4 regions of the Polaromonas sp. CG_9.11 genome follow, and region 1 is predicted to be linked to each of the others. Evidence: predicted binding sites of a transcription regulator. Region 1 holds the regulator's gene; each other region holds the start of a gene.
The links. Region 1 encodes sigma-54, which starts transcription at its own class of promoters, with help from an activator protein. Its sites were predicted from a motif close to TGGCANGNAANCTGCTTT; they were not measured.
Positions count from the first base shown of each region.

Region 1 (7,348 bases):
CGCGGTGGGCTCGGTGATCGCTGCTTCGGCCTGGTCGAGCAGGCCTTCCCACACGTGGCCCTGGAAAGGCAAATACTTCTGGAAGGCAAAGCGGCGGTTGATGCCCGGCGCGATGTTGCAGGCGATTTGCGCCGCCTCGATGGCAATCGTGCCCGAGCCGCAGCACGGGTCGTACAGCGGCACGCCTTGCTTGCACTGCCCTTCGTCGCCACTCCAGCCGCTGGCGGCGATCATCGCGGCGGCCAGCGTTTCCTTCAGCGGCGCGTCGCCCTTGTCCTCGCGCCAGCCGCGCTTGAACAGCGGCTCGCCCGAGGTGTCGATGTAGACCGTCACCGTGTCGGTGGTCAGGTGCACATACACGCGCACGTCGGGCCAGCGGGTGTCGACGCTGGGGCGCACGTCGTTGAACTTGTGCCGGAAGCGGTCGGCAATCGCGTCCTTGATCTTCAGCGCGGCAAAGTTCAGGCTTTGCAGCGGGCTGTGCTGGGCGGTGATTTCGACCTTGAAGGTCTGCGCGGGCGTGAACCAGACTTCCCAGGCGACACTGGCCGCCGCGTTGTACAGGTCCTGCTCGCTGCGGTAGGGGCCGTGCTGCAGCTCGATCAGCACGCGCTGGGCCAGGCGGCTGTGCAGGTTGAGCTGCAGCGCTTCGCGCCACGAGGCCTGCAGCTGGACGCCGGCACGCCAGGCTTTGCCCTCGATGCCGGTGATGCGCTGGACTTCGGCGGCCAGGAGGTTTTCGACGCCGGCGGCGCAGGGGAGGAAGAGTTGGAGTTGGTTCATGGTGTTTTCAGGTTGGGCTGCTGCGGCTGTGGACTGCAGGGGCAGTGTGCATCGGCTGGCGGACATGGCAAGGGCCGCCCTCGGTATCAGCCCTCACCCCCGCCCTCTCCCAGAGGGAGAGGGCGTAAGAAAAGGCAGCAGCACGGTCTTTGCGCACCCACAAATCTTTCCCGGCTGGCTCCTTCTCCCTCTGGGAGAAGGCAGGGATGAGGGCCAGCGGACATTGCAAAAGGCGCATGGCCTGTTCAGAGTGCCTTGCGCAGATTGGTCGGCGCAATGCGCAATGCCTCGCGGTATTTGGCCACGGTGCGGCGGGCGCATTCAATACCCTGCTCCTTGAGCATTGCTGAAATCTGGCTGTCGCTGAGCGGCTTTCTGGGGCTTTCGGACGCCACGAACTGCTTGATGAGTGCGCGCACGGCGGTGCTCGATGCATTGCCACCGGTTTCGGTGCCCAGCCCGGAGCCAAAGAAATACTTCAGCTCGAAAGTGCCGAAGGGCGTGCCCATGTACTTGGCCGTGGTGACGCGCGAAATGGTCGATTCGTGCAGGCCCAGCTCGTCGGCGATCTCGCGCAGCACCAGCGGCCGCATGGCAAGATCGCCGTGGGTGAAAAAATTTTTCTGCCGCTCGACGATGGCGTTGCTGACGCGCAGGATGGTGTCGAAACGCTGCTGGATGTTCTTGATGAACCAGCGCGCTTCCTGCAACCGCTGCTGCAGCGCCTGGCCACCGCCCCTGCCGCCGTGCTGCCGCAGTGCGCTGGCGTAGATGTCGTGGACCCGCAGCCGGGGCATGACGTCGCTGTTGAGCGTGACCTTGAAGCCCCGGCCGGACTTGACGACCAGAACGTCGGGAACGACCAGATTGCGTTCCACATTGGCAAACCGGCGTCCGGGCTTGGGGTCGAGCCGGGCGATCAGGCCGATCGCGCCCTTGATGGTGTCTTCGGTGCATTTGCACAGGTGCGACAGTCGCTTGACATCGCGCTTGGCCAGCAGTTCCATCGGCTGCTGGCAGATCGCCATGGCGGCGCGCGACTCGATGCTGTTTTTGCAGTCGAGCAGCTGCAGTCGCAGGCATTCGGCCAGGGTACGCGCGCCGACGCCGCCAGGCTCCATGTGCTGGAGCAGTTGCAAGGCGATGGCGAAGGGCTGCTCCAGTTCTTCGGCCTGCTCCGGGTTGCCGCTGGCCAGTCCGGCAGCGAGTGACGCCAGGCTGTCTTCCAGGTAGCCGTCGTCATTGAGCGACTCGATCAGGAAGTGCAGGGCGGCCCGGTCGAGTTCGGACAGCCGCAGGCCGAGCGCCTGCCGGTGCAGGTGGTCCTGCAGCGACACATGGGCGCCGGTCAGGTCGGAGGCTTCGACGTCGCTGTCGTCCAGGTTGTTCTTGCGCGCCGGCGCGTCGCCGCCCCATTCGCTGTCGTCGGGCAAAGACTCGACCGAGCCATCGCCTTCCCAGCTTTCTTCCAGCGCCGCCTCGGTGCCGGCCTCTGCCGTGTTTTCAGACTCTTTTGATGTGCTGGCGCTTGCTGTGTCTGTATTTGCAGCTATTGAATCTGTAGCAGACTCGAATTCACGGCTGTCCTGGCTGACCGGGGTGTCGGTGTGCTCCAGGCCAAACTCCTCGCGCGGCGCGCTGTCGTCCGCCAGTTCGAGAAAAGGGTTTTCGTCGAGCATCTGCTCGACTTCCTGGCTTAGCTCCAGCGTCGAGAGTTGCAACAGCCGGATCGACTGCTGCAGCTGTGGCGTGAGCGCCAGGTGCTGCGAGACGCGAAGGGACAGGCCTTGTTTCATGAAGATATAGCCCCCACGCTCCCCGCTGCGCGTGGTTCGCTGCCCCCCGAGGGGGCTGCCCCGCCTGCAGTCCGGCAAAGCCGGTCCTGCGGCCGGTACTGGGGCTGGCGGGGATGCCCTGCCGTCCCACCTGATGTATCCAGCGATGCTAGGCGCAAGATTGTCACAGGCGCGGCTGGCAACCTTTCCCGCTCGTGCAAGTACCGGCCGCGGAACTGGCTTTGCCAGGCCGCAGGCGGGGCAGCTCCCCCGGGGGGCAGCGCAGTACATAAAGTGACAAGCGTGGGGGCCATTGCTACATCTTGAAGTGTTCGCCGAGGTAGACCCTGCGCACATCGGCGTTGTTCACGATCTCGGCCGGCGTGCCGTTGGCCAGCACGTGGCCGTCGCTGATGATGTAGGCGTGGTCGCAGATGCCCAATGTTTCGCGCACGTTGTGGTCGGTGATCAGCACGCCGATGCCGCGCGACTTGAGGAAGCCGATGATGCGCTGGATCTCGATCACGGCAATCGGGTCGATGCCGGCAAACGGCTCGTCCAGCAGGATGAAGCGCGGCTGGGTGGCCAACGCGCGGGCAATCTCGACGCGGCGGCGCTCGCCGCCTGACAGCGACAAGGCCGGCGAGTCGCGCAGGTGGCTCACGCGCAGGTCGTCGAGCAGCGCATCGAGCCGCGACTCCAGCTCGGCGCGGGCCAGCGGCTTGCCGGCGGCATCGCGCTGCAGCTCCAGCACGGCGCGCACATTTTCCTGCACGCTGAGCTTGCGGAAAATCGACGCTTCCTGCGGCAGATAGCTCAGGCCGAGGCGCGCGCGCAGGTGGATCGGCATGTGCTCGACCGGCTGGCCGTCGATGGAAATCTGGCCCGCGTCGGCGCGCACCAGGCCGACGATCATGTAAAACGACGTGGTCTTGCCCGCGCCATTCGGGCCCAGCAGGCCGACAACCTCGCCTTTTTGCACCGACAGCGACACGTCCTGCACCACCAGCCGGCTGCCGTAGGACTTTCGCAGTCCCTGCGCGACCAGGCTGCTGGGTGTGTCAAGGCGGACTGCGCCCTCCTGCGGAGGAACCGTTTCAATCGTTCGATTCATGGGGTCAGGGGGCTTTCGGGGCTGTGCCGGTGCCCAGCGTGGTGCTGGGGCGTAAAACGGGCGCCGGTCCGCTGGCCGGCGGCGCTGCCGTGGCGCCCGTCGCAGGGGCGCGCGGCGACAGCATGGCGCGGACCCGTCCGCCAGGGTTTGCCGCAGTGGCAGTTTTCGCGCCGGCATCAACGGTGAACACGTCGGTGTTGTTGTCGTACACGATCAGCCCGCCGGTGGTTTCGTCGCTCAGCGTCGCGCCTTTGAACCGGCGCACCACGGCGCGTTTGATGAACTTGACCAGGTCGGCGCGGCTGTCGTATTCGATGCGTTCGCCTTCGCCTTCGATGTATTCATCGACGCCGTCGCGCTTCTTGCGGTAATAGGCAAGCTTGCCCGGCGCTGCCGTGGCCACGGCCAGCTGGTAGCCCTCCGGGTCCTGACTGACATCGACCTGCGCGCCCCGGATGATGGTCGTTCCCTTGGTGATGACGACGTTGCCGGTGAAGACACTGGTCTGGTTGAGGTCGTCATAGCGCAGGGAATCCGCCTCGGCATTCATCGGCTTGTCGCGGTCGGCTCTTTCCGCCGCGGCCGGAAGCACGGCACCCGCTGCCAGGATGGCAGCCAGGAGAAGAGGGAAAAAAGGGGTTTTCATGAGGCACGGTTCTTGCGGGTGATATTTTTTCAATTGTAGCCATGCCGGCAGGGCCAGAATCCTCTAGAAAATAATCGGTATTCCCCCCTGGTCGCCAGTCTTGACTTGCACTGGCAGCCGCCGCTGAAACTAGCCTTCTTCAGATCTTGTGGCGAGCAAGCGGCCCTGCTGCGAAAAGCGTGCTTCCCGACAGCAAGCGCATCACCTGAAACCGTGTGCTTCCGGCAGTATCGGATGTGACTGGCTTGCAGCTTGCAGGCGCACACGCTCTCCGACGTCGTACGAGCCGAAAACTTCACGCGCCGAACGGGTTTCGGGCAGCACATAAACAATGCCGTCCGTTCCGGTGAAAGCAGGACTCACCACGTTTTCGTAAAACTTGACGGGAACATTGATGCAGCCATAAGAAATTCGGCGCTCTGACGGCAAAGAACTGGCCAGCCTTTCGGCGCGGCGTTCCTTGGCATTGCCAGTGACCACACGATGCATGGAGATGGCCGTGTCGTAGTCCACCCAGAGCATTTCATCGCCCTTCAGGTTTTTGTCCAGGTTGGCCACGAAACGGCCTGCCGGCGTGGTGCGTTCCTCCGGGCGAATGGTTGACAGCTTTTTGGTTCCGATGCCGGGGACTGAGTGATCGCCTCTGGCCAGTCCGAGCAGCGCGGAAGATTCTCCGCGCAGTTGGCCCTTTGCATCGAACACAAATACCCTGGCCTCCAGCTTGTCCACGATGACAAAGGGCTTGTTGAGGTTGTCGCCTGAATCAACCACCCAATTGGCCACATGTCGGGCTTCTTTGGAGGCGTTGGTCTGTTCAAAGTTGGCGCGTTTTGCGCTTTTTCCCGCCACTGCGGGTTGCGTTTGCGTGACCGTTGGGACGGCGCCGCCTTCAGCGGACAGAACAGACGATGCCAGCCCAGGGTCTGGCAAGTGCGCAGCATCATGCGATGCATACGCCTGGGTGCAAATCAATCCTGTGGCCAGCAAGCCCAGAAAAACTTCTCGCATCATGAGCGCCAATATTTTTCAGGTTTTTCCATAACAGCCTTTTTAATTGCGTTCCGGTTTGGGCTTGCGTACTGGCGCCTCGTATTGCTCGGGCGGCGGTGGGACTGATACCACAACAGGCGCAACAACCGGTGGTGCCGGTGGTGTGACAACTACCAGAACGGGCGGCTGCACAGACGCTGGCGGAAGCACCGTGAAAACGTACCCAGGAGGAACGACGGCAGGCGGTGTTGACGGCGTCAACACGGGAGGCAGTGGACGTGGCGTATTTTCCTTAATTGGAACGACCGGTGGCACCACAGGCGGCACCACGACCGGTGGCACCACGACCGGTGGCACCACAGGCGGCACCACGACCGGCGGCACCACCGCTGTGATATTCGCGGTCGTTGTTGAAACAACCGGGCCACAGCAAGGAACGGCCAAGGCGTATCGATTGGCGTCTGCACCGCCCAGGCTGTAGCCGGTCAAGGTGATGGTCTTGTTCACTCCCACGTCCGGGGTAGCGAAATTGGCCGTACTGCCGGGGCCTGCAACCAGCGTCACATCGCCCACAGGGCTTCCTTTCAACGAAGCGACCGTTGCCGTGGTGGTTCCGTCGGCGATTTTGTCCTGGCCCTGAGCAAATACCAGCATGTGCTGGATGGGCGCGGCACCGATGATGTTGCCAGAGTAATCGGTTGGCGTGGTGTACGCGACCGGATTGTAATAAATGGTCGTCGGCGCATTCGTGACAGTCGCAGCCGGTGCCAGCGGAGCAAAAACAACCGTGCCGCCAGCGCCCGGGGCACTGGCGCCATACCCGGCGCTCAGCACCAGGCCAAGCGGCAGGCCCAGACTTTGACCGGGAATGATGCTGGTGGTGTGGGTCAGTGTGATCTTTCCCTGAATGTTGACATCGTTTGCGGCGCACATGGTGACGTTGCCGTTGGTTGTCGACAAAGCGCCTATCAAGTTGATGTCATTGCCGGCACTGAGCAAAACGCTTCCGTTGGTCGTCGTGATGTCTGCGCCCAATTTCACATTCACATCGCGCCCGCAGCACACCGCCAGGTTTCCATTGGTGGCAGTGATTGGCTTGTTGATGTTGACATTTCCTTTCGCCAGCAACGTCAGCGTCGTCGGGTTCGAACTCGCTGACCATGCGATGGCGTCGTTGACATGAATGTCACCGTTGCCGGGTGTTGCTGTGTACAGACTCGTCACAGGCGGGGTACCGGCGACCATGACATCGTTTCCGGTTGCCGTGCTGATGGTCACGCTGTTGGTCACCAGCAAGGCTGAAAGCGTCGTGCCAGAGATGTTGTCCGTGGACAGGCTGCCAATGGTGAAGTCCTGCGGGTCAATCAGCCAGGTGCCCGTTTTACCCTGCGCCGCCTCAGTGGTGACTTTCACCCCGCTGGCGATTTTCACACTGGCCGCAGAGGTTTCGATGAAGCCGCCATTTCCGCCTGCGGGTGCAGAAGCGTCCAGCGTGCCAGCCACATTCACCGTGCCATTTGCCATACCGCCCATCAGCATGATCGTGCCGTTGACGTTTTGCAGCGTCTGTGCCTGAACCACGCCGGTGTTGTTGACCGCATTGGACAGCAGGCTGCCCGCTGCCTGGGTGGTCATCAGCACCTGGCCACCGTCGGCCCGGATCACTCCGCCGTTGTCCACCAGCGCATTGACCGCGCCCTGATCGACGGTGACGCGCAAGAGCTTGTCGCCTGCGACATCAAGCGTGACGGCGTTGCCTGCGGCCAGTGCGACCGTGCCCAGCTGGGCCGCAATGATGCCCTGGTTGCTGACGTTGGCGCCCAGCAGGGCGACGTAGCCACCGTCGGCCGCGTTGATCGTTCCCTGGTTAACGACTGCGCCCGCGCCCGCGCCGGAAAACTGGTAGTTGCGCGCCATGAAGTTGGCATCGCTGATAGCCAGGGTGGACGCGACCAGTCCGCCGACGTTGACTGACGCGCCCTGACCAAACAGGATGCCGTTGGGGTTGACCAGGAACACCTTGCCGTTGGCCGTGAGGCT
Region 1 is NZ_JADOVE010000013.1:115,208-122,555, forward strand. Features, by position in the region: gene IWX85_RS12380 (class I SAM-dependent RNA methyltransferase) at 1-783, opposite strand, end outside; gene IWX85_RS12385 (RNA polymerase factor sigma-54) at 1,029-2,579, opposite strand; gene lptB (LPS export ABC transporter ATP-binding protein) at 2,875-3,672, opposite strand; gene lptA (lipopolysaccharide transport periplasmic protein LptA) at 3,677-4,318, opposite strand; gene IWX85_RS12400 (L,D-transpeptidase) at 4,520-5,329, opposite strand; gene IWX85_RS12405 (filamentous hemagglutinin N-terminal domain-containing protein) at 5,369-7,348, opposite strand, start outside.

Region 2 (7,348 bases), on a different contig from region 1:
TGCTTGAAGCCCGCCGCGCCGACGATACCGCCGCCGATGAAGGCGCCCAGCAGCGTGCCGAGCAGCCGCAGCTTGATGCGGTTGGCGCGAACCCGGGATTCGAACGGGCTGGCCGTGCGGTTCCAGTACAGCAATTTGCCCAGCTCGATGCCGATGTCGGTCACGATGCCGGTCATGTGGGTGGTGCGGATTTGCGATGACGATATCTTGCTGACCAGCGCGTTTTGCAGCCCCATGGTGAAGGACAGTACCAGCACGGTGAGCGGAACGGCAAACGGCGTCTGGCGGTTCAGCGTGGCGCCTATCAGGCCAAACAGCAGCAGCAGCAAGGCTTCGACCAGCAGGGGCAGCGCGTATTCGCTGCGCAGCCCGTGCTGGCGCGCCCAGTTCACCTGGATGGCGGTGAAGGCCGCGCCGCAGGTAAAGGCCAGCAAGGCCCCGATGGCGCCCAGCACCAGGCGCATGTTGCCCAGCACCAGGTTGTCGGCCAGCAGCGAGGCAAAGCCCGTCATGTGCGAGGTGTACATCGCCACCACCAGGAAGCCGCCGGCATTGACCGCCCCGGCATTGAACGCCAGAATGCCGCCGAGCAGGCGGTTGGTGGACGCGGTCCGGTGCTGGCTGGTCAGGTGGCGAAAACGACGCATGCGCTGCTTCAGCCGTCCATCGGCATGCGGCCTGGATTGAAAATGCCGGCCGGGTCGAACTGCTTTTTGAGCTCGCGCTGGATGCGCGACTGCACCGGGGACAGCGGCGTGAACACCGGCACGTTTTCCGGCATCAGGGCGGCGCGCCTGAACAGGGTGGCATGGCCGCCCGCCTGCCCCGCCAGCTGGCGCAGCTGCTCGGCCGCAGACGCCGGCGCCCAGAGCCAGCGCAGGCCGCCGTGCCATTCGACCAGTGGCACATACGGCAAATTCATCGCCGGCGCGGTCTGCGGCACGCTCAGGCGCCACAGGCAGGCATCAGGCGAAGGCGGCTGCGCGAAAAACGGCAGCGTCTGCTCGCGGCAGGCATGCCAGTCGGCGCCAGCCTGGGACGGGTCCATGGGCACCGCCTGGCCGCCGGCCGCCTGCACATCGGCCACCATGCGCGGACATGCGGCCTCGACGGCGGCCAGCGCGCCGCGCAGGCGAACGAACAGCAAGTCCTGCGTCGGGACAGCGCTTGCATCGCGCACCCAGCAGCTGGCGTTGAGCGGCAGCGGCTGGCCGCCCCAGCGGTTGAGCAGGTCCAGCGCCTTTTGCTGGCTCAAGCCGCTGCACTGCAGCGTGGCTTCGCCGGGGGCGACCGGCAGCACCTTGAGCGACAGCTCCATCAGCACGCCCAGCGTGCCCAGCGTGCCGGCCATCAGGCGCGACACGTCATAACCAGCGACATTTTTCATGACCTGGCCGCCAAAGGTCAGGCATTCGCCCTTGCCGTTGAGCAGCACCACGCCCAGCAGGTAGTCGCGCACCGCGCCGCTGCTGGCGCGCGCCGGGCCGCTCAGGCCGCTGGCGACCATGCCACCCACCGTGGCATGGGGGCCGAAGTGCGGCGGCTCGAAGGGCAGGCACTGGCCTTGTTCGGCCAGCAGCGCCTCCAGTTCGGCCAGCGGGGTTCCACCACGCACGGTAACGACCAGCTCGCTCGGCTCGTAGCTGATGACGCCGGAATAAGCGTCCATGTCGAGCACGTCGCCCCGGAGCGCCTGGCCGTAAAAGTCCTTGCTGCCGCCGCCGCGTATGCGCAAGGGCGTGCCTGTGCGCGCCGCAGCGCGAACGCGCCCGGCCATCAATGTCGTCATGTCAGTGTCTGCATTCATGGCCAGAATGGTACGCGTGCAAGGCGTTCAGGGGGTTTGATTTTTTTGAATGCGGCGTGTGCGGTTTTTTGCGGGCTGTCGCTTGTTAACGGCATATAACGCCATGCAGCGCCATGCAGCGCCATGCAGCGCCATGCAAACGCCCCAAAACGCCCCAAAACGCCCCAAAACGCCCCAAAACGCCCCAAAACGCTATCAATAATATAGCTATATATGCAATATCGGCGTGCGCAAACACCTTTTTTTATCGATAAACAGCAGGTGGGTCTTCAATCCGTGAAGAAATTCACCGGCAGCCCCGGCACCTCGACCGGCATCGAAAAAATGCAGCCTGAATCAGGCCAGCGTTTTAGCTCGTCCGACGGACGGCTATGGCGCGCGGTCGTGAGGTAAAGCGTCCGGAGGTCGGCGCCGCCAAAGCAGGGCATGGTCGGGCATGGCGCAGGCACCGCGAACACGGCCAGCAGCTCGCCGGCGGGCGACAGCTTGAGCAGCCGCCCGCCTTCATACATGGCGACGTAATAGTTGCCTTCTGCATCGACCGCCGCGCCGTCAGGCCGGCCGCCATAACCGGGCCTGCCCGGCTGCCAGCCTTCGGGTTTGCCGGGCCATGAATGAAACACCCGCTCACGGCTCAGGGTGTTGCTGGCGGCATGCCAGTCCCAGGCGCGGACCGCATGGCGCGGCGTGTCGGCCCAGTACAGGGTGGCTGCGTCGGGCGACCAGGCCAGGCCATTGGCCGTGGTGGCGTCGGCCGCCTTCACGTCGAGGACCGGCGGGCGGCCGCCCCGGGCGTCCAGGCAAAAAAGCTGCGCGCGGGCGGCGTCGCGCGGTTCATAAATGGTGCCGGCCCAGAAGCGGCCCAGCGGATCGGCCTTGCCGTCGTTGAAGCGCGTGGTGGCCGGGTCGTGCAGCGCGGGGGCGAGCAGCGCCAGCTCACCGCCCCAGTGCCGGGCGCGGTAGATGCCGTCGCGCAGGGCAATGACCAGGCCGGTGCCTTGGGCGTTGCTGCGGGCCGGTGCGATGCAGCCGGGCTCGGACGGCAGGCTCCAGCGCTCGACGCTGCCGTCCGAGCCTGTTGACCGGCAGACCTGCCGGGCGGGAATGTCCACCCAGTACAGGCGCTGCTCGTCCGGGTGCCAAAACGGGGATTCACCCAGTTCGCTGGGCTGTGAAATGGCGATTTGCCAGGGCATGCTTTTCTCCTTGGGCCGTGTGGTTCAGCGAAGGGGTCGGCCACGACTGCGACTGTAGCGGCAAAAAAAAAGCCCGCTGGCGAGATACCAGCGGGCCAAACTTCCCCAAGAGACTTCTGTCAGCTTCTCAACCCAAGCACTCTTTACCGGTTGTAGGCGGTTTCGCCGTGCGAGGTGATGTCCAGCCCTTCGCGCTCGTCTTCTTCGTTGACACGCAGGCCGATGGTCAGGTCCACGATCTTGTAGGCGATGAACGACACAACACCCGACCACACCACCGTGATCAGCACGGCCTTGGCCTGGATCCACACTTGCGAGACGATCGAGTAGTCGGCGGCAGCGATGCCGGTGGCCGTCACCCAGTCGGCCACAAAGCCGGGGCCGCCCAAGGCCGGCGAGTTGAACACGCCGGTCAGCAGCGCGCCGACGATGCCGCCCACGCCATGCACGCCGAACACGTCGAGCGAGTCGTCGGCGCCGAGCAGCTTCTTCAGGCCATGCACGCCCCAGAGGCAGGCAAAACCGGCGACAAAGCCAATCACCAGGCCGCCGCCGATGCCGACGTTGCCGGCTGCCGGGGTGATGGCCACGAGGCCGGCCACGGCGCCCGAGGCAGCGCCCAGCATCGACGCCTTGCCGCGCATCAGCGCCTCGCCGAGGCACCAGGCCAGCACGGCTGCGGCCGTTGCGCCCAGCGTGTTGATGAAGGCCAGGGCGGCAAAGCCGTTGGCTTCCAAGGCCGAGCCGGCATTGAAACCGAACCAGCCCACCCACAGCAGCGAGGCACCGACCATGGTCAGCGTCAGGCTGTGCGGCGCCATGGCTTCCTTGCCATAGCCGATGCGCTTGCCGACCATGAAGGCGCCGACCAGGCCGGCCACGGCTGCATTGATGTGCACCACGGTGCCGCCGGCAAAGTCCAGCGCGCCCGACTGCCAGATGTAGCCGGCCTTGCCGTTCATCGCATCGACCACTTCCTTGCCGGTGTAGGCATCAGGCCCCATCCAGAACCAGACCATGTGCGCCATCGGCGCATAGCTGAAGGTGAACCAGATCACCATGAAGAGCAGCACGGCGGAGAACTTGATGCGCTCGGCGAAGGCGCCGACGATCAGGGTGCAGGTGATGCCGGCGAAGGTGGCCTGGAAGGCGGCAAAGACGATCTCGGGGATCACGACGCCTTTGCTGAACGTGGCCGCGCTGGCAAACGTGCCCGCGGCGTTGTCCCAGATGCCTTTCATGAACAACCGGTCAAAGCCGCCGATGAAAGCGCTGCCCTCGGTGAAGGCCAGGCTGTAGCCGTAGATGAACCAGAGCACGACGATCAATGAGAACGTCACCATGACCTGCATCAGCACCGACAGCATGTTCTTGCTGCGCACCAGGCCGCCGTAGAACAGCGCCAGGCCAGGCACGACCATCAATATCACCAGGATTGTCGAGACCATCATCCAGGCCGTGTCGCCCTTGTTGGGAACAGGGGCCGGCGCAGCGGCGGCCTCGGCGCCCGGAGCTGCTGTGGCGGCGGCAGGTGCGGCCGCGGCAGCGGGCACGGTGGGTGCGGCGGCGGCATCGGGACTGGCTTCAGCCGGGGCAGATGCGGCAGCGGCAGGCGCCTGTGCCGGGGTCTGCGCCAGAGCGAATGCGCCCGTGCCCAGCAAGCTCAGTCCCAGCAGGAGGGAAGCAATCATTTTTTTCATGGCAATGTTTCTCTTTTTTTTCAGGGGAGTGATGTCAGAGCGCTTCCTTGCCGGTTTCGCCGGTGCGGATGCGCACGACCTGCTCAAGGTCGTACACAAAAACCTTGCCGTCGCCGATCTTGCCGGTGCGGGCCGAGGTTTCGATGGCTTCAATCACGCGTTCCACCAGGTCATCGGACACAGCCGCTTCGATCTTGACCTTGGGCAAGAAGTCGACGACGTACTCGGCGCCCCGGTACAGCTCGGTATGGCCCTTCTGACGGCCAAAGCCCTTGACCTCGGTCACGGTGATGCCCTGCACGCCCATGCCGGAGAGGGCTTCGCGCACCTCGTCCAGCTTGAACGGTTTGATGATGGCAGTGATGAGTTTCATTTCAGTTTTCCTCCAGGATGAATGACGAGGCAGCAGTCCGATGGCGCTGCCGACGCATTACAGGGTTGTTGTAAGCATCACGTCCAGCGTGTTCTTGATGCGAAAGCGGCCGCTATCAACGAGGGTGACGAAGCTTGATTTCATGGAATCCCCGAAAATTTTTTAAGGTTGGCGGAACTTGTTTAGCAGGGACCGTGCCAGCTATTTTTTGCTCGCCCGAAAACGCTTGGCGGATTTCATCGGCTACCGGGTTACGCTAGAGACTTACAAGCTGTTACGCACCATTTTGATGCAATTGCAACGCACAACATTGATGCATTTATAAGGAAGTCACCGAATGAGCCTGTCTTTAGTGCACAGCCGTGCCTTGCTGGGGCTTGAAGCGCGTCCGGTGTGCGTTGAAGTGCACCTCGCCAACGGCCTGCCGAGTTTCACGCTGGTCGGACTGGCCGATACCGAAGTCAAGGAAGCGCGCGAGCGGGTGCGCTCGGCGATCCAGAATGCCGGGCTGGAATTTCCCGCCAACAAGCGCATCACGGTGAACCTGGCGCCGGCCGACCTGCCCAAGGACTCGGGCCGCTTTGACCTGCCGATTGCGCTGGGCATCCTGGCCGCCAGCGGCCAGATTGACGCGCGCAAGCTGGCGGGGTATGAGTTTGCCGGCGAGCTGTCGCTGGGCGGCGACCTGCGGCCGGTTCGCGGTTCCCTGGCCATGAGCGTGGCCATTGCCCGGCCGGCGCGTGGTACGCCGGAACCGTTGCCCCGGCTGGTGCTGCCCGAAGGCAGCGCGCAGGAGGCCGCGCTGGTGCCGCAAGCCGAGGTGTACCGCGCGCAGCATCTGCTCGACGTGGTCCGGCAGTTTTTGCCAGGCGATGCCCTTCCCGAAGCCGGTGACGGCTGGACGCGCGTGGCGTCCACCGCGCCGTCACGGCAGCCTGCCTATCCAGACCTGGCCGATGTCAAGGGCCAGGCCGCCGCCCGCCGCGCGCTGGAAATTGCAGCGGCCGGCGGGCACAGCCTTTTGATGGTCGGCGCGCCGGGTTCGGGCAAGTCGATGCTGGCGCAGCGCTTTGCCGGCCTGCTGCCGGCCATGACGACGGAGGAAGCACTGGAAACCGCTGCCGTCGCCTCGCTGGGCGGGCGCTTCACGCTGGACCACTGGGCTGTGCGTCCGACCTGCGCGCCGCACCACACAGCCAGCGCGGTGGCGCTGGTGGGCGGCGGCTCGCCACCACGCCCGGGTGAAATCTCGCTGGCGCACCGGGGCGTGCTGTTTCTGGACGAGCTTCCGGAGTTTCCCCGCGCCGCACTGGAAGCGCTGCGCGAACCGCTGGAGTCGGGCCACATCACGATTTCGCGTGCCGCGCAGCGCGCGGAATTCCCGGCACGCTTCCAGCTGATCGCTGCCATGAACCCCTGCCCCTGCGGCTACCTGGGCTCCAGACTGCGCGCCTGCCGCTGCTCGCCCGAGGTCGTGTCACGCTACCAGGGAAAGCTCAGCGGGCCGCTGCTTGACCGCATCGACCTGCATGTGGAAGTCGGCAGCCTGGCCGCCGATGAGCTGGTGAACGCGGCGCCGGGCGAATCCACCGAGGCGGTGCGCAGCCGGGTGGTGCAGGCCAGGGAACGCGCGATGGCCCGGCAGGGCAGCGCCAACCAGGCGCTCGACGGCCAGGCCATCGATGCGCAGTGCCAGCTGGACCCGGCAGCGGCCAAGTTCCTCAATGTGGCGGCAACGCGGCTGGGCTGGTCAGGCCGGGGCATTCACCGCTGCCTGAAGGTGGCGCGCACCATTGCCGACCTGGCCGGCGCCAAAACCGTGCAGGTGACGCATGTGGCCGAGGCGGTGCAGTACCGGCGCGCATTGAAGGCGGCGCACTGAAAGACGGCGTGGTTCCGGCTCGCACGGGCAGCGCGAACCCGACGCGAAGCTGCCGGCTGGAGGGCAGCACTGCAGGTGCGGTGCGCGTTTGCGTTTGCGTTTGCGTTTGCGTTTGCGTTTGCGGAAATTACAGGTTGGGCGCCAGCAGGCGCTGCAGGTCTTCGGCCCGGGTGCCGCGACGCTGGGCGAGGTCCTGGAGCTGGTCATCGCCAATCTTGCCGACGCTGAAATAGGTGCTCTCGGGATGGCTCAGGTAAAAACCGCTGACACTGGCCGCAGGCGTCATGGCCAGGCTTTCCGTCAGCGCCATGCCGATGTCGTCGGCGTGGAGCAACGCGAACATTTCCTTCTTAGCACTGTGGTCCGGGCAGGCCGGGTAGCCGGGTGCGG
Region 2 is NZ_JADOVE010000006.1:53,564-60,911, reverse strand. Features, by position in the region: gene IWX85_RS06790 (YoaK family protein) at 1-647, opposite strand, end outside; gene glcE (glycolate oxidase subunit GlcE) at 656-1,807, opposite strand; gene IWX85_RS06780 (SMP-30/gluconolactonase/LRE family protein) at 2,077-3,003, opposite strand; gene IWX85_RS06775 (ammonium transporter) at 3,147-4,703, opposite strand; gene glnK (P-II family nitrogen regulator) at 4,738-5,076, opposite strand; gene IWX85_RS06765 (YifB family Mg chelatase-like AAA ATPase) at 5,414-6,958, shown strand; gene metH (methionine synthase) at 7,086-7,348, opposite strand, start outside.
Region 2: a site for sigma-54 is predicted at 5,259-5,276, ahead of glnK (P-II family nitrogen regulator). Genes of this name have one in related genera too.

Region 3 (7,348 bases), on a different contig from region 1:
ACTGGTAATGCTCGACCGCCATCTGGTTCACGTAAGGCAGCACGGCGTAGGCCCCGCCAAACGTCAGCAGCGCCGCCTTGGTGAAAAACCAGCCGGTTTGCGTCAGCGTGGCTGACCAGCCGTTGGCCGCGACCAGCGCCGCCATCGGCAGCAGCCAGAGCGCGGCGCCCACGGCCAGCACGGCGGCCAGCCGCGACGACTTGAACCGCGCGTGCGCTGGCGTGGGCGTGTCGTCGTCGATCAAAGCCGGGGCATTCGTGACGCGGATTGCCGATGAATGCCTGCCGCGGCCCGCCAGCGCACCCGGCGCGAAACGCGCCAGCAGCGCGCCCGTCAGCAAAGCACTCAGCACGACCACCGGGAAAGGCAGCTTCAAGACTGCAACCGCTATGAAACTAATAGCTGCTATCGCCCACGGAACCGGCGCCAGCATCGGATTGCCCAATGATTTGCTGGCAATGCGGTGCAAGGCATGCAAAACAATCGCCGCCACGGCCGGCTTGATACCGTAGAAGATGCCCGCCACCAGCGGCAGCTGGCCAAAGGCCAGGTAGATCCAGCTCAGAAAAATCAGCAGCGCCAGCGAGGGCAGCACGAACAGCGTGCCGGCCACCACGCCGCCCCGGGTTTTATGCATCAGCCAGCCGAGGTAAGTCGCCAGCTGCTGCGCTTCGGGGCCGGGCAAGAGCATGCAGAAGTTCAGTGCATGCAGGAAGCGTTTTTCCGACACCCAGCGGCGCTTTTCCACCAGTTCGCGGTGCATGATGGCAATCTGCCCGGCCGGCCCGCCAAAGCTGATGAAGCCCAACTGCAGCCAGAAGCGCAAGGCCTCGCGCAAAGAAATGCGGGTGGGCGCCTCAGAGGAGGAAGACGAAATGTCCATGGTTCGTGACTTCGCGCTCAAGCCCGCTGCAGCTTGAACACCGCCCGGCTGGCGCGGGCATTGGGCCAGAAACGGATTTCACGGCCATCCTGCAAACCGAATGAATCGAGAATCTGCAGCCGGTTTTGATGGGCCAGCGCGGCAAAGTCCTGCAGCGTGCCGACGCGGATGTTCGGCGTGTCATACCACTGGTAGGGCAGCACCCTGGTCACCGGCATGCGGCCGCGCAACACGGCCAGCCGGTTCGGCCAGTGGCCGAAATTGGGGAAGGCGACGATGCCGATGCGGCCCACGCGCGCCGTTTCGCGCAGCATGACTTCGGCATTGCGCAAGTGCTGCAGCGTGTCGATCTGCAGCACCACGTCGAACGAAGCGTCGCCAAACAGCGCCAGCCCGTCTTCGAGGTTGAACTGGATCACATTGACACCGCGCGCCACGCAGGCCTGCACGTTCGCGTCATCAATCTCGACGCCGTAGCCCGAGCAACCGCGCGCCCGGATCAGGTGGTCGAGCAGCGCGCCATTGCCGCAGCCCAGATCGAGCACGCGGGAACCCTTGGGCACCAGCCGGGCAATCGACAGCTGGTCCGGAGACGGCGGCAGGTTGGTTTGCGTCGTTCCATTCATAGCATCACCTTGCTCTCGAAATAGGAGCGCACTATGCCCATGTAGCGTGCGTCATCGAGCAAAAAGGCATCATGACCGTGCGGCGCGTCGATTTCGGCGTAACTCACATCAACCTGGTTGTCGAGCAAGGCCTTGACGATTTCCCGGCTACGTGCCGGGGAAAAGCGCCAGTCGGTGGTGAAGCTCACGATTAAAAATTTGGCGCTGGCCTGCGCCAGCGCGCGGCTCAGGTCGCCGCCGAATTCAGCCGCCGGGTCGAAGTAATCGAGGGCCCGGGTGATCAGCAGATAAGTGTTGGCGTCGAAGTACTCGGCGAACTTGTCGCCCTGGTAGCGCAGGTAGCTTTCGATCTGGAACTCGACGTCCTGAGTGGTGTAGCGGTAAGGCGCAACGTTGGCCAGGGCAGCACCCATTCCGTCCAAGCCAGGGCCGCGGATCCGGCTTTCCCGGTCCGCAGGCGCAGCGGCCCCCTCGGGGGGCAGCGAACCACGCGAAGCGGGGAGCGTGGGGGCCACCACCTGGCGGCCAAATTTTTCGTTCATCACGTCGTCGCTCAAATAGGTGATGTGGCCAATCATGCGGGCGATGCGCAGGCCGCGTTTGGGCAGCACGCCGTGGCGGTAGAAGTGGCCGCCATGAAAATCCGGGTCGGTCACGATGGCGCGACGCGCGACTTCGTTGAAGGCGATGTTTTCGGCCGTCAGGTTGGGGGCGCTGGCCACCACCACGGCGTGGCGCACCCGCTGCGGGTATTGCAGCGTCCAGGCCAATGCCTGCATGCCGCCGAGACTGCCGCCCATGACGGCGGCCAGCGTCTCGATGCCCAGCGCATCGAGCAGCCGGGCTTGGGCGTTGACCCAGTCCTGCACCGTGACGACCGGAAAATCGGCACCATACACCTCACCCGTGTCCGGGTGGGTCTGCATCGGCCCGGTGGAACCGAAGCACGAGCCCAGGTTGTTCACGCCAATGACAAAAAACCGGTTGGTATCGAGCGGCTTGGCCGGCCCGATCATGGTGTCCCACCAGCCCTCGGACTTGTCCCTGACCTGACCGGCGTCGTCCAGATAAACGCCCGCCACATGGTGCGAGGCGTTGAGCGCATGGCAGACCAGCACCGCGTTGGACTTGTCGGCATTGAGCTGGCCGTAGGTTTCATAACTCAGGTTGTAGGCACGGATCGAGGCGCCACTGCGCAGCGGCAGCAGCTCGGCAAAGTGCATCGATTCGGGCGTGGCGACAAGGACGGAGGCAGTTGGCACTGTTGATGGATCCACGATAAGACAGACTCAAGATCAGGACAGGAAAACAGCAAGGCGAAGCGCAAAAAAGAAAACCCGGCATCGCCAAGGCGAGTCCGGGTTCATGGGGAGAATCGTCTTTAGCCGTACTTTTTACGCGCCCGCAAGCTGAGCAAATCAGCGCATTGCCAGTATAGCAATCCGGCCAGCGCCTACGCTGGCACCAGCAGCGCCAACACGCCCAGCACGGCAAAAACCAGTGCCGACACGATATGCACCACGCGCAGCGGAATCAGGTGCATGAAACGGCTGCCGAGCCAGACCACCGGCGCATTGGCCAGCATCATGCCCAGCGTGGTGCCGGCCACCACCCAGAAATAGGCGTCATAACGCGCGGCCAGCATGACGGTGGCAATCTGAGTTTTGTCGCCCATTTCAACCAGGAAAAACACGAAGACCGTGGTGCCGAACACCCCGAAACGCAGTGGCTTGCCGGCGTTGTTGTCGTCATCGAGTTGGTCCGGAATCAGCATCCACACGGCCATCGCAATAAAGGAGACGCCCAGTATCCAGCGCAGGGTTTGCGGTCCCAGGAGAGTCGTCACCCACGCGCCCAATGCGCCTGCCATGGCATGGTTTGCCACAGTGGCCACCAGGATGCCCAGAACAATGGGCCAGGGTTTTCTGAATTTTGCCGCCAGCACCAACGCAAGAAGCTGGGTTTTGTCGCCCATTTCAGCGAGGCCGACGATACCGGTGGAGACGAGGAAAGCTTCCATGCAACAAACAGCTCAGGCCGGATCAAAAAAACCAATGACTGCACGACATCCCCGGCCCGAAGCTTTTTACAAGTTCTGGAGGCTGTGCAGTCAAAGGTCTCGCCAGGCTAACTGCTGTTTGCGCCATGTCGGCCTTTTTTAGCAAGGCCAGACAAGTCTGTTGACGCAAACCCCTTTCAGTAAAGAAGGGCGGCTACTCCCCAATGACAGCGGGCATTGTATCGGCGGCTTCCAATGCCGCTGGCATGGACCATCGGCGTTGCACCAAGAAAAGCCTTTTTCACGGCGCGTTTCTTGCTTTGTTTTGGTGCAATTTTCGGCATTCGCCAGAAAATGCACCAAACAATCACATATCACTTTCGAAAGCGCGTTATGGAAGCACTAAAACAGGGCAATGACGCTTTGTTCATCTTATTGGGCGGCATCATGGTGTTGGCGATGCATGCCGGTTTTGCATTTCTGGAACTTGGCACGGTGCGCAAAAAGAACCAGGTCAATGCGCTGGTCAAAATCCTGGTGGATTTTTCAGTCTCCACCGTGGTTTATTTTGCCGTGGGCTACGGCGTGGCGTATGGCACCCATTTTTTTGTTGGCGCCGAGGAGTTGGCGGCGAAAAACGGCTACGAACTGGTCAGGTTCTTCTTTTTACTGACGTTCGCAGCAGCCATTCCGGCGATCATTTCAGGCGGCATTGCAGAGCGTGCGCGCTTTTATCCCCAGTTGATTGCAACAGCCGTCATTGTGGGATTTGTTTACCCGGTTTTTGAAGGCATCGCCTGGAACCACCATTTTGGCGTGCAGGCCTGGATTCTGTCGGTCACCGGTGCCGAATTTCATGATTTCGCCGGCTCGATCGTGGTTCACGCCATGGGCGGCTGGCTGGCACTTCCGGCAGTCCTGTTGCTCGGCGCCCGCAGCAATCGTTATCGCAAGGATGGCGCGATGTCGGCACATCCCCCGTCGAACATTCCTTTTCTGGCATTGGGCGCATGGATATTGATCGTCGGCTGGTTTGGTTTCAACGTGATGAGTGCACAAACGCTCGACAAGATTTCCGGACTGGTTGCGGTGAATTCACTGATGGCCATGGTGGGCGGCACATTGGCTGCGCTGGCATTTGGCAAAAACGACCCGGGTTTTGTACACAACGGCCCATTGGCAGGACTGGTTGCAGTGTGCGCAGGTTCTGACGTGATGCATCCGCTGGGGGCGCTGGCCGTGGGCGCTGTCGCAGGCGCCGTGTTTGTCGTGATGTTCACATTGACCCAGAACAAATGGAAGATTGACGATGTACTGGGGGTCTGGCCGCTGCACGGCGTCTGCGGCACTTGGGGTGGACTGGCCGCCGGGATTTTTGGCAGCAAAGCATTGGGGGGTTTGGGCGGCGTCAGCTTTGGCGCGCAATTGATCGGCACCACCTTGGGCGTCATGTGGGCGGTGTTGATGAGCTGCGTGGTGTATGGCACGCTCAAGTGGACGCTGGGGCTGCGCCTGACCCAGGAAGAAGAGTTTGAAGGCGCCGACCGGTCGATTCACCGCATTGGTGCAACGCCCGAACACGAAGTCAATTGGTAACTTTATGCAACTAGTGCAATTACACGCAATCCGAGCGATTTTGGCTTCTCAACAACGGCGATCAATTCAGAACAAATTTGGCTCCAAAATAACTTTCAGAAACTCAGTGTTTCTACCTACCAAATCTTGGTGGCATGGTGTTCCATGCGGAAATTCCACTGCGGTTCTTTTGACGAACTGAAGCATAATATGTGGGTACAAATTCAAAATTTGTACTTGTTAGGTGATCGGTCAGTTTCGCGCGCTACAGCGGTACGTTCAAGATTTGTTGTGCTTTCGGGACCCCATCGCTTTTATTTATGTGTTTTAGAGGAGTCCCTTCATGGGCAACAAACTATACGTCGGCAACCTGCCTTACTCGGTGCGTGACGAAGACCTGCAGCAATCTTTTGGTCAATTCGGCGCTGTTACCAGCGCCAAAGTCATGATGGAACGCGACACCGGTCGCTCCAAGGGCTTTGGTTTTGTCGAAATGGCCAGCGATGCGGAAGCACAAGCAGCCATCAACGGCATGAACGGTCAGCCTCTGGGCGGCCGCAGCGTTGTTGTGAACGAAGCCCGTCCGATGGAGGCACGTCCTCCACGCACCGGCGGCTTCGGTGGTGGCGGTGGCGGCTACGGCGGTGGCGGTGGCGGTGGCGGCGGCGGATACGGCGGCGGCGGTGGCGGTCGTTCTTCCGGCGGCGGCAGCGACGGTGGTTTTCGCAGCCCGTACGGTGGCGGCGGCTCTGGCGGCGGACGTTCCGGTGGCGGTGGCGGCGGCGGTGGACGCGGCGGCTACTAAGCCCTGCGCTATTTACCGGCAGGCCAATTGGGCTGCAAAAACAGCTTCTTCAGTCTCTGATTAAAGACAGCTTGAAACGGCTTCAAGACTTCGGTTTTGAAGCCGTTCGGCATTCCAGTTCACTTTTTTCGATGGCAAGTAAACACCCTTAGTGGTTCTGCCGGTGCCGGGAATATGGATGCAATTCGCATATTTTTCCTCACTCCCCCTGCACCAAGTACGCCCTGTGTTCAGGACAGAAAACTCCTGCATGCGAACTTTGAGTGCATCAGGTCTGCTCGACGGCTTTGCAAGCATTACTTTCACGCTACATTGCGCAGTTTGCGCCCGCTAGGGTTTGGGGTCAGGGGGCCGGTTTGCTGAATTCGGCATCAAGACCCCGCGAACCCGGCCTGTGAGAACGGCCACCTGGTCCAGGTTGTTGTAGGTAAAAACATTGCCGGTGAACTGGTCCGCGCCCCGGATCAGGAGCACAGGCAAATGAGACTGGACGCGCTCTTCATTCAAGAAAGCATGAAGAAATTCACCGCGAAATTCCAGCCTGGGCGCTTCCTTTCCTTGTGCGTCGCGACTTGCTTCGCGCACGACACGTGCATTGCCAGTCAACTGGACCTCTGACCCGTCGCCGTTTGAATAAGCCCGATTGGCGATGGCCGTGGTGAGTTGCCTGTTGATATTGATGCTGTGAATCCGGGCCTGGTCAATTTCCAGAATGTCGGTGTCAGCGAAATGCCGGGCCTCCGTTCCGGCAATCTCACTCTTGAGCTTGCCTTCCTCATCAAACGTCTTGATGGTGAAATCCTGCATGAAATAATCGACCTCATGCCTGACCTCCGTGACCACCTCCGGAGCGTTGAAAGTTGGCGTATTACGCACCAGCCAATAGGTTCCCAAGGCCAGCGTCGCCATCATGAGGAGCGGCATGTACATAGCCGTCTGGTCCCAGAGGGAGAGAAATTTTCGCCATCCACTTTTACGTGGCACCGTAAAGTTGCCGGTGTTTATGCGGCGGGTCAAGGATTGCGTCATGCAAAGTACTCACGCAGCAGCCGGGCATAGTGGCCACCGGCGACAAGTAGCAAATCACAAAATTCACGGGCAGCGCCCTCGCCTCCCCCGGCCTGTGTGACGTGATGGGCGCGTGACCTGACTTCCAGATGGGCATTGGCAGGCGCACAACTTAATGCCGAGCAACTCATGACGGGCAGGTCCGGCCAGTCGTCGCCCATCGCTGCGGCTGTATTCCAGTCCAGTCCAAGGGTCTTCAAGGTCTGCTCGGCAGCCGGGCGCTTGTCTTCGGTTCCGAAGTGGCAATGCTGGATTCCCAGCGCCTTCAGACGCCCTCGCAGCACAGAACTGTCGCGGCCGGTGATGATGACAGGCGTGATGCCTGCTTTTTGCAGCAGCTTGAGCCCATGACCGTCCAGTGTGTTGAAGCGTTTGATGATTTCGCCGGACGA
Region 3 is NZ_JADOVE010000031.1:2,184-9,531, forward strand. Features, by position in the region: gene chrA (chromate efflux transporter) at 1-883, opposite strand, end outside; gene metW (methionine biosynthesis protein MetW) at 901-1,509, opposite strand; gene IWX85_RS18445 (homoserine O-acetyltransferase) at 1,506-2,732, opposite strand; gene IWX85_RS18450 (TMEM165/GDT1 family protein) at 2,963-3,529, opposite strand; yybP-ykoY riboswitch at 3,536-3,743, opposite strand; gene IWX85_RS18455 (ammonium transporter) at 3,902-5,104, shown strand; gene IWX85_RS18460 (RNA-binding protein) at 5,427-5,888, shown strand; gene lptC (LPS export ABC transporter periplasmic protein LptC) at 6,219-6,917, opposite strand; gene IWX85_RS18470 (HAD family hydrolase) at 6,914-7,348, opposite strand, start outside.
Region 3: a site for sigma-54 is predicted at 3,813-3,830, ahead of IWX85_RS18455 (ammonium transporter). Genes of this name have one in related genera too.

Region 4 (7,348 bases), on a different contig from region 1:
CAACCTTGCGTGGCACATATGGCTTTCCGCACACCACGCCAAGGGGCATTCACGACCGGCCGCTACACTAGCGGATTGACCTTGGAAAGAACCGTTCTGTGAATGCATATTCCCGTTTTCCGGCTCTCTGCACGGCTGCTTTTTTGGCCTTGCTGTGCCTGTCTGCATCTGGACAAACTGCTGGCATTGCGGCCGCCGCGCCGGCAACTGCCGCCATTACCACGCCTGTGTTCGTGCTTAATTCCCTGGATGACAGCGTCAGCGTGATCAATCCGGCGAACTGGACCGAGACCAAGCGCATCGAGACCGGCAAGCAGCCACACCATCTCTACCTCACGCCCGACGAGAAATCGGTGATCGTCGCCAACGCGCTGTCCGATTCGCTGACCTTCATCGATCCGAAAACTGCCGAAGTGCAGCGGACGGTACGCGGCATCATCGATCCCTACCACCTGCGGTTTTCTCCCGACATGAAGTGGTTCGTGACGGCTGCCAACCGCCTCAACCATATCGACATCTTCCATTGGGATGGCAAGGACATGACCCTGGCCAAGCGCATTGCCACCGGCAAGACGCCCAGCCATTTGTGGATCGACAGCAAGAGCAGCACGATTTACTCGACGATGCAGGAAAGCGACGAACTGATCGCCATCGATCTGGCCACGCAGACCATCAAGTGGCGCACCAAAACCGGCTCGACGCCCGCCGACCTGATTGGCACGGCCAGCGACAAATTCGTGCTGGTCGCCCTGACCGGCGGCGATGGCGTCGAGGTGTATGACGTGAGCGGCAAGGAGCCCCAACGGGTCAAGTTCATCAAGACGGCGATGGGCGCCCATGCCTTTCGCGCTTTCGGCGACAAGCGCCACCTGTTGGTCAGCAACCGGGTGGCCAACACCATCAGCATGATCGACCTGCAGACGCTCCAGGTGGTGAACAGCTTTCCGGCGCCCGGCGGCCCTGATTGCATGGACGTGAGCCGCGACTTGAGCCAGATCATCGTGACGTCACGCTGGATTCGCAAGCTCACTTTCATCGACGTGGCCAGCCGCAAGGTGGTGCGTCAAATCAACGTTGGCAGGAGTCCCCATGGCGTCTGGACGCTCGATCACTCGCCGAGGTAGTCAGGCCTCGTTAGCTATTTTATTGATAGCTAACTGTGTATGTGCAGTAAGCGCGGATGGCCAGTTTGAAGCCAAAAATTCGCCCGAGCGCGCGTCCTGCAAGCCGGTCTACCTGACGCTGGACACTGGCCACATGGAGGTGGCGCCGCTGATGGCCGAGGTACTGAAACGGCACCAGGTCAGGGTCACCTTTTTTGCCGCCAACGAGCGCACCAAGACCGGCGATGGCAGCCTGGGAACGCACTGGGCGCCCTGGTGGAAGGCGAGGGCGGCGGAAGGCCACGAGTTTGCATCGCACACCTTTGACCATACCTATTGGCGGGCCGACGTGCCGGGTGCATCGGGGGCGCCGACGCAATTCAGCGTACGTCCTTCGGCAGGTCCATCCGAGGGCAAGACGTTCACCTGGACGGCCAAGCAATATTGCGAGGAAATCAGCCGTGCCAGCGCGCGCCTGCAGGACATCACTGGCAAGAAGCCGTTGCCGCTGTTTCGCGCACCCGGTGGCAAAACCTCGCCGCAGCTTCTGGCCGCCGCCCGGTCGTGCGGTTACGCGCATGTGGGCTGGTCGCCTGCCGGCTTTCTGGGGGACGAGTTGCCCAGCGAAAAATACCCCAACGCCGTGCTGCTGGACAAGGCGCTGCAGGGTGTCCGGGCGGGTGATGTGCTGGTGGCGCACCTGGGCATCTGGTCACGCCAGGAACCGTGGGCGCCAGCGGTGCTGGAGCCCTTGATCACTGGCCTGCAGTCGCAAGGCTTCTGCTTCAGGACGCTGCGCGAGCATCCGCAGTACCAGGCCTGGGTCGAAGCGCAGCCGCTGGTGTTGACAACCCAGACTGGAAAATAGAACCGATGGACTGGATGACTGGAATTTTTGCAGGTGTTCAAGGCTGGCTGTTCCAGGCGCTGGTGCAACCCGCGCTGTTTGCACTCGACATGAGCAGCCTGTTCGAGGATGCCTATGCGGCGACGGCCTGGTTCATGATCGGCGTCCTGCAGGTCATCATCCTGCTGGCGGTGATAGGACCGTTGCAACGCTGGCGGCCGGTCGAAGCAATGGACTCGCCCGCTGACAGGGCAAGTATCCGCATTGATGTGCTCTACACGCTGATCCACCGGCTCGGGCTGTTCCGGTTGGTGCTCTTTTTTACCCTTGATCCCTGGTTTGATGCAGCCTTCGGCGCGCTGCGCACCGCCGGCTACGGCACTTTTCACCTGGACCAGCTGTGGCCCGGCGTAACCGACCAGGCCGTCGTGAGCCTGTTGATCTACCTGCTGGTGTTCGACTTTGTCGCCTACTGGACGCACCGCGGCCAGCACCAGCTGGAGTGGTGGTGGCGGCTGCATTCACTGCACCATTCACAGCGGCAGATGACGATGTGGAGCGACAACCGCAGCCACCTGCTCGACAGCATCCTGATCGACAGTGTCGTCGTGGTCGTCGCGCAGCTGATCGGCGTGGCGTCGGACCAGTTCATCCTCATCGTCGCGCTGACGCAACTGAGCGAAAGCTTCCAGCATGCCAATGTGCGGCTCTGGTTTGGCCGGGTGGGCGAGCGGCTCTGGGTCAGCCCGCGCTTTCACCGGTTGCACCACAGCATCGGCATCGGTCACGAAACGCCGGTCCTGGCAAGCCCCATCGCAGTACGCGAAGCGACAAGCTTGGGGGCGTTTCCATCAGTCGGGGCCACGGAACCGGCTTTGCCGGGCCGCAGGCGCAGCGCCCCCCCGGGGGGCAGCGAACCACACGAAGTGGGGAGCGTGGGGGTTTTTAAACTCGGCGGGAAAAATTTCGGCGTGCTGCTGCCGTGGTGGGACATGTTGTTTGGCACAGCCAATTTCGAGCTTCGCTATGACCCGACCGGTGTGCGCGACCAGGTCGAGAGGCATCGCGACTACGGCAGCGGTTTCTGGTCGCAGCAGTGGCTGGGCATGAAGCGGCTGTTCGGTCGGGCATGACGCTTTCATGAACACCATGCTTGATTCCTTCTGGCGGGCGGTGATGTACTGCCTGCATCCTCGCGTCATCGCGCTGTCGATCCTGCCCGTCATCATCATGGGCGTGCTGTCGCTGACGCTGGGCTACTTTTACTGGGAAGACGCCTTGGTCGCAGTGCGCGGCAGCCTGGAAAGCTTCGAGCTGGTCAATGCCATGGTGCACTGGCTTGACGGCATCGGGCTCGGCAGCCTGCGCCTGGTGCTGGCGCCGGCGTTGGTGCTGTTCCTGGCCATTCCGGTGATCGTCGTCGCGACTCTGCTGCTGGTAGCGGTATTCATGACGCCCAGCATGGTGGTGCTGGTGGCAAGCCGGCGGTTCCCCCAGCTGGAGCGCAAAAAGGGTGGCTCGATGCTCGCCAGCATCATCTGGTCGCTGGGGTCGACCTTGCTGGCCATCGTGGCGCTGGTGGCGACGGTTCCGCTCTGGCTGGTGCCGCCGCTGATTTTGATCCTGCCGCCGCTGATCTGGGGCTGGCTGACTTATCGCGTCATGTCCTACGATGCTTTGGCGGACCACGCCAGCCGCGAGGAACGCGAGCAGTTGTTCCGCGAAAACCGCCTGCCTCTGCTCGGCATCGGCGTGCTGAGCGGCTACCTTGGCGCGGCGCCCAGCCTGCTCTGGGCCTCAGGCGCCATGTTCATCGCCATGGCGCCAATCCTGGTACCGCTGGCGATCTGGATCTACACCCTGGTGTTCGCCTTTTCATCGCTCTGGTTTGCCCATTACTGCCTGGCCGCGCTGGAGCAGCTTCGCAAGCGAAGCAATGCTGCAGCGCAGGCGCTCTCAGCACAAGCTGCTACAGAATTAATAGTTGGCGAGTCGCCCGCGCCGGTTTTTTCCACACTGTCAGGCGGCGTCCCGCCGGACTCCACCACCAAACTCCAGGACCCTTTTGCATGACCCCTTCATTCGGACTCATCATCATTGGCGATGAAATTCTTTCAGGCAAGCGCACCGACAAGCATTTGCCCAAAGTCATCGAACTGCTGGCAGCCAGGGGTCTGGCGCTGGCCTATGCTGAGTATGTCGGCGACGACCCGGAGCGTATCACCGCGACGCTGGCGCGCACCTTTGCCGCCAGCCGCGCGTCGGGTGATGTGGTGTTCTGCACCGGCGGCATCGGCGCGACGCCGGACGACCATACCCGCCAGTGCGCCGCCCGGGCGCTGGGCGTGGAACTGGCGCTGCATCCCGAAGCCAGGCGGCTGATCGAGGAACGCATACGCGACACGGCCAAAGAGCAGGGCGCCGCCTACGAGCCCGACCGCCATGACAACCTGCACCGCCTGAACATGGGCGTGTTTCCAGTCGGTGCCCAGATCATTCCCAATCCCTACAACAAGATTCCCGGTTTTACCTGCCAGGCCGGGCAGGGCGCGGTGCATTTTGTACCCGGCTTTCCTGTCATGGCCTGGCCAATGGTCGAGTGGGTCTTAAACAACAGCTATGCCCACTTGCACCAGGCGACTTGCGCTGTTGAAAAATCCGTCATCGTGATGGGATCGATGGAAGCCGCGCTGACCCCTTTGATGCTGTCAATTGAAGCCGAGCACGCCGGCGTGAAGGTGTTCAGCCTGCCCAGCGTCGACCATCCAGAATATGGGCGTCATATTGAACTTGGCGTCAAAGGGACGGCGGATGCCGTCAACCGCGCTTATCCCGCTTTGCTGGCAGGCTTGCACAAGTTCGATCTTAAGCTTGGCCCCGAATTGGTGCGATAACAAGAAAAATGCCGTATTGAGACCATATATGCACCATACAAGTGCATTTTAAGCTTAATTTTTAAAACTGCTGTTTCAAAACAAGTCAATCGACATTCAGTAGCGACAATAGCAGCGGCACAATGACGGGTTTGGCAAAACCCCGGTGTACCCGGCTTTGGCACAAAAAGTGCATTCAAAAAATTGAGCCGAATTTTTAAACCACCATCCAGTACAGGAGATTTTGATGGCAAAGACCGTCGCAGACGTCATGAACATGGTCAAGGAAAACGAAGTCAAGTTCGTTGACTTCCGTTTTACCGACACCCGGGGCAAACAGCACCACACCACGGTGCCCGTGTCTCACTTTGATGAAAACAAATTCACCGACGGTCATGCATTTGACGGTTCGTCCATCGCCGGATGGAAAGGCATTGAAGCCTCGGACATGCAACTGATCCCCGATCCGAACACGGCCAATATTGATCCGTTCTTTGAGGAAACGACGCTGATCATGACGTGCGACGTGATCGAGCCAACGGATGGCAAGGCCTACGAGCGTGATCCGCGCTCCATCGCCAAGCGCGCAGAAGCCTACCTGAAGTCCACCGGTCTGGCCGACACCGCCTACTTCGGACCAGAACCTGAGTTCTTCATCTTCGACGGTGTGCGCTGGAGCACCGAGCCGGGCCACAGCTTCTACGAAATCGAAGAGTACGAAGCACCGTGGAACAGCGGCACCAAGCTCGAAGGCGGCAACCGGGGCCACCGTCCGACCGTCAAGGGCGGCTATTTCCCCGTGCCTCCGGTTGATAGCACGCAGGACATGCGCGCCGAAATGTCCCTGATCCTCGAATCACTCGGCATTCCGGTCGAGGTGTTCCACCATGAAGTCGCTGGCGCTGGCCAGAACGAGATTGGCACGCGTTTTTCGACCCTGGTCGAGCGCGCTGACTGGACCATCCTGCAAAAGTATGTGGTGCACAACGTGGCCAACGCCTACGGCAAGACCGCCACCTTCATGCCCAAGCCTTACGCTGGCGACAACGGCTCGGGCATGCATGTGCACCAGTCGGTGTGGAAAGATGGCAAAAACCTGTTTGCTGGGGACGGCTATGCCGGATTAAGCGATTTTGCGCTGCACTACATCGGCGGCATCATCAAGCACGCCCGTGCCTTGAACGCCATCACCAACCCCGGCACCAACAGTTACCGCCGCCTGGTGCCGCACTTCGAGGCTCCGGTCAAACTGGCTTACTCGGCCAAGAACCGCTCGGCGTCGATCCGCATTCCTTACGTGGCCAACCCCAAGGGCCGCCGCGTCGAAGCGCGCTTCCCCGATCCGCTGATGAACCCTTACCTGGGCTTTGCGGCCCTGTTGATGGCCGGCATGGACGGCGTGGAAAACAAGATCCACCCCGGCGAAGCTGCCACCAAGGACCTGTACCATCTCCCGCCGGAAGAAGACAAACTGGTACCCACCGTCTGCCACAGCCTGGACCAGGCGCTGGAAGAACTGGACAAGGACCGCGCCTTCCTGACCAAGGGCGGCGTGTTCACCGACAGCATGCTCGATGCCTACATCGAGTTGAAGATGGGCGAAGTCAACCGCACCCGCGTTGAAGTCGCGCCGGTCGAATTCGACATGTACTTCTCGCTGTAAGCACGGCCCAGCCGCTGGCTTCCCTGGCAAGCAGGAAGGCCAGCGACGTATGAAAAAAGGATGGCGTCTGCCATCCTTTTTTCATGGGCGTGTGGAATAGATGCGCTGCAGATTTCGCATTTTTTCCGCTTTGACGCATACTCTCAGGCGATTCTTGTCTCCATCCCGCACACTGCATGCAAGCGGCTCCAGACGCTGGACATTTTCCTATGAACAACATCTCATTCCCGTATTCCCTGCCATCCCTTTCCAGCCTGTCGCTGGTGTCGCTGCTGTTGCTTGGCCCCGGCTCCATTGCCTGGGCGCAACAGATTTTTCGCTGCGCCGGCCTTGGTGGCGCAGCGCCTGAATACATCAACAACGTCAAGGATGCGCAATCGCGCAACTGCAAAGAGGTTTCCGGCGGCAATGTCACGGTAGTGCAGGGTACGCCGGTTCCAAAAGCGCCTGCGCGCGTGGCCACCAGCCCGGCAGCGGGAAATTCGCGTGCGGACAGCAACCCCGACCAGCGGGCGCGCGACAGCGATTCGCGCATCATCCTGGAGTCGGAACTCAGGAAATCCGATGCCCGGCTGGCCGAACTGCAAAAGGAATACAACAACGGCGAGCCAGAGAAGCAAGGTATCGAGGGTCGCAACTACCAGCGTTACCTTGACCGTGTCAGCGACCTGAAAGACAGCATTGCGCGCAGCCAGAGCGACGTTGCCGGCCTGAAGCGCGAGATTTCCCGCTTGCCGGCAGCAAATTAAGCCGGGTGGATCGGCTTCTGGATGAAAATGGACGCTTGAAAAAGCCATCCGCCCCCACCTTTGTGTCTTCCTTCCCGGCTTCGGGCACCATCCGTTTCCAGGCCTTTGACCTG
Region 4 is NZ_JADOVE010000009.1:47,443-54,790, reverse strand. Features, by position in the region: gene IWX85_RS09350 (hypothetical protein) at 99-1,124, shown strand; gene IWX85_RS09345 (polysaccharide deacetylase family protein) at 1,090-1,971, shown strand; gene IWX85_RS09340 (sterol desaturase family protein) at 1,977-3,083, shown strand; gene IWX85_RS09335 (EI24 domain-containing protein) at 3,091-4,023, shown strand; gene IWX85_RS09330 (molybdopterin-binding protein) at 4,020-4,844, shown strand; gene glnA (type I glutamate--ammonia ligase) at 5,071-6,486, shown strand; gene IWX85_RS09320 (hypothetical protein) at 6,696-7,235, shown strand; gene glnL (nitrogen regulation protein NR(II)) at 7,271-7,348, shown strand, end outside.
Region 4: a site for sigma-54 is predicted at 5,003-5,020, ahead of glnA (type I glutamate--ammonia ligase). Genes of this name have one in related genera too.